Regions from separate parts of the Leisingera sp. SA32 genome, predicted to be linked through region 2. Evidence: riboswitches for the same ligand, from Rfam matches in the RefSeq annotation. Region 2 holds a riboswitch; the other holds the start of a gene.
The links. A riboswitch is a leader RNA that binds a small molecule or an ion and turns the genes downstream of it on or off. The one in region 2 is predicted to bind thiamine pyrophosphate.

Region 1 (3,408 bases), on a different contig from region 2:
CTTGCCATTTCTCTTGTCCTCAGTTCTGATTCGAGGTCAACCTAGTTGCTCTAGTCACTATAGCTTCAAGAGGGGTTGTGATGTTTTCCATCGGCCAGCTGTCCGAGGCCACCGGCGTCAAGGTGCCCACCATCCGCTATTACGAGGAAATTGGCCTGCTGCCACAGCCGGGCCGCAATGCGGGCAACCAGCGGCGCTACGGGCAGGAGGGGATGGAGGCACTGGGTTTCATCAAACACGCCCGCGACCTCGGCTTTTCACTGGAGGACATCAGGGCGCTGATGGGGCTGGACGGCCAGCTGGGGGATGACTGCGCCGCAGCCGACCGCATTGCCCGCAGCCAGCTGGCCAATATCCGCGATCGCATTCGCAAACTGGAACAGCTGGCCTCGGAGCTGGAGCGGATCAGCCATCTGTGCGACGGCGGCAACGGCGGCTGCTGCAAGGTGCTGACGGCGCTCGGCGATCACAGCCAATGCGTAACAGAGCACCGCTAGCCACCCCGGAGTCGCAGCACTCTGCCCGTGTTAGAGCCTGTTCTTCAGCCGATTAGGCCCTGATTCTCGCCGATCTGGCCGCGGTGCAGCAGCAAGTGGTCCAGAATCACGCAGGCCATCATCGCCTCGGCTACCGGCACCGCGCGAATGCCGACACAGGGGTCGTGGCGGCCCTTGGTGATGACCTCGGTGGCGGTGCCGTCCTTGCGGATCGACTGGCGCGGCGTCAGGATCGAGGAGGTCGGCTTGACCGCAAAACGCACCACCACGTCCTGCCCGGTGGAAATGCCGCCCAGAATGCCGCCGGCGTGGTTCGAGGAATAGACCGGTGCACCGTCGTTGCCCATGAAGATCTCGTCCGCGTTTTCCGACCCCTTGAGCCGGGCGGCGTTCATGCCCTCGCCGATTTCCACGCCCTTCACGGCGTTGATCGACATCATCGCCGCCGCCAGTTCGGTGTCCAGCTTGCCATACACCGGCGCGCCGATGCCTGCGGGCACACCGCGGGCCACGACCTCAACCACCGCACCAACCGAGTCATGCGCCTTGCGCAGGCCCTGCAGATAGTCTTCCCAATCCTGCACGGCCCCGGCATCCGGGATCCAGAAATCGTTCTGTTCAATCGCGTCCCAGTCAAACCGGCTGCGGTCGATCTCCATCTCCCCCATCCGGATCATATAGCCCTTGATCTCCAACCCAGGGACCAACGCCCGGATTGCTTCACGTGCAACACCGCCCGCCGCAACCCGCGCCGCGGTTTCGCGCGCCGAAGACCGGCCACCACCGCGATAGTCGCGGTTGCCGTATTTCTGGAAGTAGGTGATGTCGGCATGACCGGGGCGGAAGGTGCGGGCAATCTCGCCGTAATCCTTGGACCGCTGGTCGGTGTTCTCGATCATCAGCTGGATCGGGGTGCCGGTGGATTTCCCCTCGAACACGCCGGACAGGATCTTGACCGCATCGGGCTCGTTGCGCTGGGTGGTGTTCTTGTTCTGGCCCGGTCGGCGCTTGTCCAGCCACTGCTGCAGCATTTCAGGCTCCAGCGGCACGTTCGGCGGGCAGCCATCGACGGTGGCGCCCAGCGCAGGCCCGTGGCTTTCGCCCCAGGTGGTGACGCGGAAGAGGTGTCCAAAGCTGTTCATCGACATAGGGCGCGGTCTCCTTTGGGCCGTGCTTAGCGGGCGGGGGGCGGTCTCTCAAGAGGTTTCCTGCTGCGACACAGGGGCATGGGGGCGCTGCCCCCGCCGGCTGCGGCGGCTCCCTCGGGATATTTTCAGGCCAGAAGAAGAAACGGGGTTTGGCTTGTCATTTCCGCGTTCGGGGCCTAGTGTCCGCGCCACCTCGGGGTGCGCTTTTGGCGCTGAGATGACACCCGTTGAACCTGAACCGGATCACACCGGCGGAGGGAAGGTACTGGACAGCCTCCACCCTTGCCCAAAGCCGCAAAGGAGGATGGCATGAAACATCTTGCATTTGCAGCGGGACTGCTGGGCGCCTCGGCAGCCTTTGCCGACACGCCCGAACTCACCGTTTATACCTATGACAGTTTTGTCTCCGAATGGGGGCCCGGCCCGGCGGTTGAGAAAGCCTTTGAAGAGGTTTGCGGCTGCGACCTGAAACTGGTCGGTGCTGGTGACGGCGCCGCATTGCTGGCGCGGATCAAGCTGGAGGGCGCGCGTTCTGACGCGGATGTGGTTCTGGGGCTGGACACCAACCTGACCGCAGCGGCCAAGGAAACCGGCTTGATTGCCGATCATGCGGTCAGCGCCGACTACAGCCTGCCGATTGAATGGAACGACGCGACATTCGTACCTTACGACTGGGGCTATTTTGCCTTTGTCCACAACGCCGATGCCGCTGCACCTGCCGATTTCAAGGCGTTGGCCGCCAGCGACACGAAGATCGTGATCCAGGATCCCCGCTCCTCGACCCCCGGTCTGGGGCTGCTGATGTGGGTCAAGGCCGCCTATGGAAATGAAGCCCCCGCCATCTGGGAAGCGCTGGCCGACAACGTGGTGACCGTGACCAAGGGCTGGTCCGAAGCCTATGGCATGTTCCTGGAGGGGGAGGCCGACATGGTGCTGTCCTACACCACTTCCCCCGCCTATCACCTGATCGCCGAGGAAGACGGCTCCAAGGCCGCTGCCGCCTTTGACGAGGGCCATTACATGCAGGTCGAAGTGGCCGGCAAGCTGGCAGGCTCTGACCAGCCGGCACTGGCGGATCAGTTCCTGGAGTTCATGGTCAGCGACGCCTTCCAGTCGATCATCCCGACCACCAACTGGATGTACCCCGCCGTCACCCCGGCGGATGGCCTGCCGGACGGGTTTGAGACCCTGACACAGCCCACCAAGGCGCTGTTGCTGTCCGAGGATGAGGCAGCATCCCTGCGCGATGCGGCGCTCGACGAATGGCTGAACGCGCTCAGCCAATAAGCGCAACTGTCGGGATCAGCGCGGCGCTGCTTGTCGCGGCGCTGATCCTGGGCACCCTGGGGGCTGTGGCTTTCAGGGCGGAAACCGGCAGCGGCCTGGCCGCCAGCGACTGGTCCGCACTGCGCTTCACCCTCACCCAGGCCAGCCTGTCGGCAGTGTTGAGCGTCGGCCTGGCCATTCCGGTGGCCCGCGCGCTGGCGCGGCGGCGCTTCGCCGGGCGGCGGCTGCTGATCGCGCTTTTGGGCGCGCCCTTTATCCTGCCGGTAATCGTGGCAATCCTGGGCCTGCTGGCCGTGTTCGGCCGGGCGGGCTGGCTGAGCGCGCTGCTGGCGCTGTTTGGGCTGGAACCTGTGCAGATATACGGGCTGCACGGGGTGGTGCTGGCGCATGTGTTCTTCAACCTGCCGCTGGCCACCCGGCTGATCCTTCAGGGCTGGCAGGAGATCCCGGCGGAGCGGTTCCGTCTGGCAGCGCAG
Region 2 (3,408 bases):
GCCCCCACCGGTACGCCGCGCGCCAGCGCGTCTGCGGCGGCGGCGCGCAGCACCTCGCTGCCCGCCAGCCCCAGATAGTCGTTGGAGGCAAAGTCATGCCCCTCCCGCGGCATCAATTGCCGGTAGCGCCCGCGATTGCGCAGCGCCTCCAGCGATCTTTCATGCCGTGGAAAGGCGCCCGCCATCAGCGGCTGCCGTCGCAGCCCACGGCCATCGCGGTGATGCCCAGACGGTCGAACAGCTGCTGGTCCTTGTCTTCCTCGGGGTTGTCGGCGGTCAGCAGCGTGTCGCCCACGAAGATCGAGTTGGCACCGGCAAAGAAGCACATCGCCTGCATCTCGTCCGACATGTCGGTGCGGCCTGCGGAGAGGCGCACGTGGGATTTTGGCATCAGGATGCGAGCCAGCGCCACCGAGCGGACAAACTCGATCGGGTCCAGTTTTTCGACGTTCGCAAGCGGCGTGTCGGCGATCGGGATCAGCATGTTGACCGGCACCGAATCCGGGTGTGCCTCCAGCGTGGCCAGCGCCAGCATCATGTCGATGCGGTCCAGCTGCTGCTCGCCCATGCCGACGATGCCACCGGAACACACCTTGATCCCCGCCTCGCGCACCCGGTTCAGGGTGTCGATGCGGTCGGCGAATGTGCGGGTGGTGATGATCTCGGAGTAATAGCGTTCGGAGGTGTCGATGTTGTGATTGTAGTAATCCAGACCCGCGTCGCGCAGGCGGAACACCTGTTCTTCGTCCAGCATGCCCAAGGTCATGCAGGTTTCCATGCCCAGATCCTTGACGCCCTGCACCATCGCCTCCAGTGCGGCCATGTCGCGGTCCTTGGGCGAGCGCCAGGCAGCACCCATGCAATAGCGCGTCGCGCCGCCTTCCTTGGCCTTCTTCGCCTCGGCGATCACCCGCTGCACTTCGATCAGTTTGGAGGCCGACAGCTGCGCGCCGTTGCGCGCCGACTGCGAGCAATAGGCGCAGTCCTCGGCGCACCCGCCGGTTTTGATGCTGAGCAGTTTGGATTTCTGCACCTGGTTGGGGTCAAAATACTGCCGATGGACGCTGTGCGCCTGAAACAGCAAGTCCATGAAGGGCTTGTTGTAGATCTCTTCCGCTTCTTCGCGGGTCCAGTCGGTCCGGATGGGTGCAGCGTCCAGCATGCTGTCTCCTGTGCTCATGTCCCTGCCATGCGCGGATGGCGTTGGCGATTTTTATAGATAACTTTGCCACCCCCGATCAAGCGCCAATGCCCAAACGCAGCAATTTGCCACCGAGCCACTGCGCGCCTGATCGTAATTAGCTGGTATTAATAACAAATAATAATCTACAAAAATTCAGGTTGACGCGCTGCCCGGCTCTGCCTACCCCTAAAGTCACGCAGGGGAGTCCCGCCAAGGGGACTGAGAGGTGGACAGGTGCGGGGCAACCCGGACCGGTGAAGCGACCCTTTGAACCTGACCCAGTTGATACTGGCGTAGGAAGCTAGGCGCGCTTGGCCACGGGGGATGTACAGCCCCGCTTGCCCTGCGATGACTGAACAAGGGGGCCGTACACCCTCTGTTTCCCAGCCAAACCTCATCTGGTGTCTTTTCCAAGTTTAGGCTTCGAGGAGCACCAAAATGAACGTCCCCAATCCCAAGATCACCACAGGCGCATTGCCCGCATCGCGCAAGATCTACGTGCCCGGCGCGGTCCACAAGGACATCCGCGTGCCAATGCGCGAGATCGCGACCCACCCCACCGCGGGCGAAGATCCGCTGCCGGTCTATGACAGCTCCGGCCCCTATACCGACCCGGACGTGCTGACCGACATCCGCCAGGGTCTGCCGCAGCTGCGCCGCCAGTGGATTTTGGACCGCGGCGATGTCGAGGCATACCAAGGCCGTGATGTGAAGCCCGAGGACAACGGCTTTGTCGAGGGCGACCGGCTGGTGGCTGAGTTTCCCGTGAAACCCGCCCCCTTGCGGGGCAAGGATGGCGCGGCGCCGACGCAGCTGGCCTATGCCCGCGCCGGTATCATTACGCCGGAAATGGAATACGTCGCGATCCGCGAGAACCAGCTGCGCGAGCTGTCGCCCTGCCACGCGGCGCGCGACGGCAATGATTTCGGCGCCAATATCCCGGACTACGTGACGCCGGAATTCGTGCGCTCGGAAATCGCCGCCGGCCGCGCCATCATCCCGGCCAACATCAACCATCCCGAGATTGAGCCGATGATCATCGGCCGCAACTTTCTGGTGAAGATCAACGCCAACATGGGCACCTCCGCCGTCACCTCCTCGATGGAGGAGGAAGTGGACAAGCTGGTCTGGGCGATCCGCTGGGGCGCGGACACCGTGATGGACCTGTCGACGGGCCGCAACATCCACAACACCCGCGAATGGATCGTGCGCAACTCCCCCGTGCCGATCGGCACCGTGCCGATCTATCAGGCGCTGGAGAAGGTGAACGGCATTGCCGAGGACCTGACCTGGGAAGTGTTCCGCGATACGCTGATTGAACAGGCGGAACAGGGTGTCGATTACTTCACCATCCACGCGGGCGTGCGGCTGCACATGGTGCCGATGACGGTGGAGCGCGTGACGGGGATCGTGTCGCGCGGCGGCTCGATCATGGCGAAGTGGTGCCTGCATCACCACAAGGAGTCGTTCCTGTATGAGCATTTCGAGGAAATCTGCGACATCTGCCGCCAGTATGACGTGTCGTTCAGCCTTGGCGACGGTCTGCGCCCCGGTTCCATCGCCGACGCCAACGATGAAGCACAGTTTGCCGAGCTGGAGACCCTGGGCGAGCTGACCAAGATCGCCTGGGCCAAGGACTGCCAGGTGATGATCGAAGGGCCGGGCCATGTTGCCATGCACAAGATCAAGGAGAACATGGACAAGCAGCTGGAGTGCTGCCACGAGGCGCCCTTCTACACCCTTGGCCCGCTGACCACCGACATCGCGCCGGGTTATGACCACATCACCTCCGGCATCGGGGCGGCGATGATCGGCTGGTTCGGCTGCGCGATGCTGTGTTACGTGACGCCCAAGGAACACCTGGGCCTGCCCGACCGCGACGACGTGAAAACCGGGGTCATCACCTATAAAATCGCGGCCCATGCTGCCGACCTCGCCAAGGGGCTGCCGGGGGCGCAGCGCCGCGACGATGCGTTGTCCCGTGCCCGTTTCGAGTTCCGCTGGGAGGATCAGTTCAACCTGTCGCTGGACCCGGAAACCGCACGCGAGTTCCACGACCAGACCCTGCCAAAAGAGGCGCATAAGGTGGCGCATTTCTGCTCCATGTGCGGGCCGAAGTTCTGCTCCATGCGGATCAGCCACGACATCCGCGCCGAGGCCCAGAAAGAGGGCATGGAGGCCATGGCCGCCAAGTTCCGCGAAGGCGGTGAGCTGTATGTGCCTGC

Region 1: it holds a riboswitch for thiamine pyrophosphate, as region 2 does, so the genes downstream of both, thiB (thiamine ABC transporter substrate binding subunit) here and thiC (phosphomethylpyrimidine synthase ThiC) in region 2, are expected to answer to the same signal.

What each region holds. Positions count from the first base shown of each region.
Region 1 covers NZ_JBVYHB010000001.1:340,560-343,967, reverse strand. The annotation lists gene AC0IPL_RS01690 (cation efflux transmembrane domain-containing protein) at 1-8, opposite strand, end outside; gene AC0IPL_RS01685 (MerR family transcriptional regulator) at 81-497, shown strand; gene aroC (chorismate synthase) at 542-1,645, opposite strand; TPP riboswitch at 1,830-1,922, shown strand; gene thiB (thiamine ABC transporter substrate binding subunit) at 1,955-2,932, shown strand; gene AC0IPL_RS01670 (thiamine/thiamine pyrophosphate ABC transporter permease ThiP) at 2,908-3,408, shown strand, end outside.
Region 2 covers NZ_JBVYHB010000017.1:50,747-54,154, forward strand. The annotation lists gene AC0IPL_RS18785 (8-amino-7-oxononanoate synthase) at 1-185, opposite strand, end outside; gene bioB (biotin synthase BioB) at 185-1,162, opposite strand; TPP riboswitch at 1,372-1,500, shown strand; gene thiC (phosphomethylpyrimidine synthase ThiC) at 1,622-3,408, shown strand, end outside.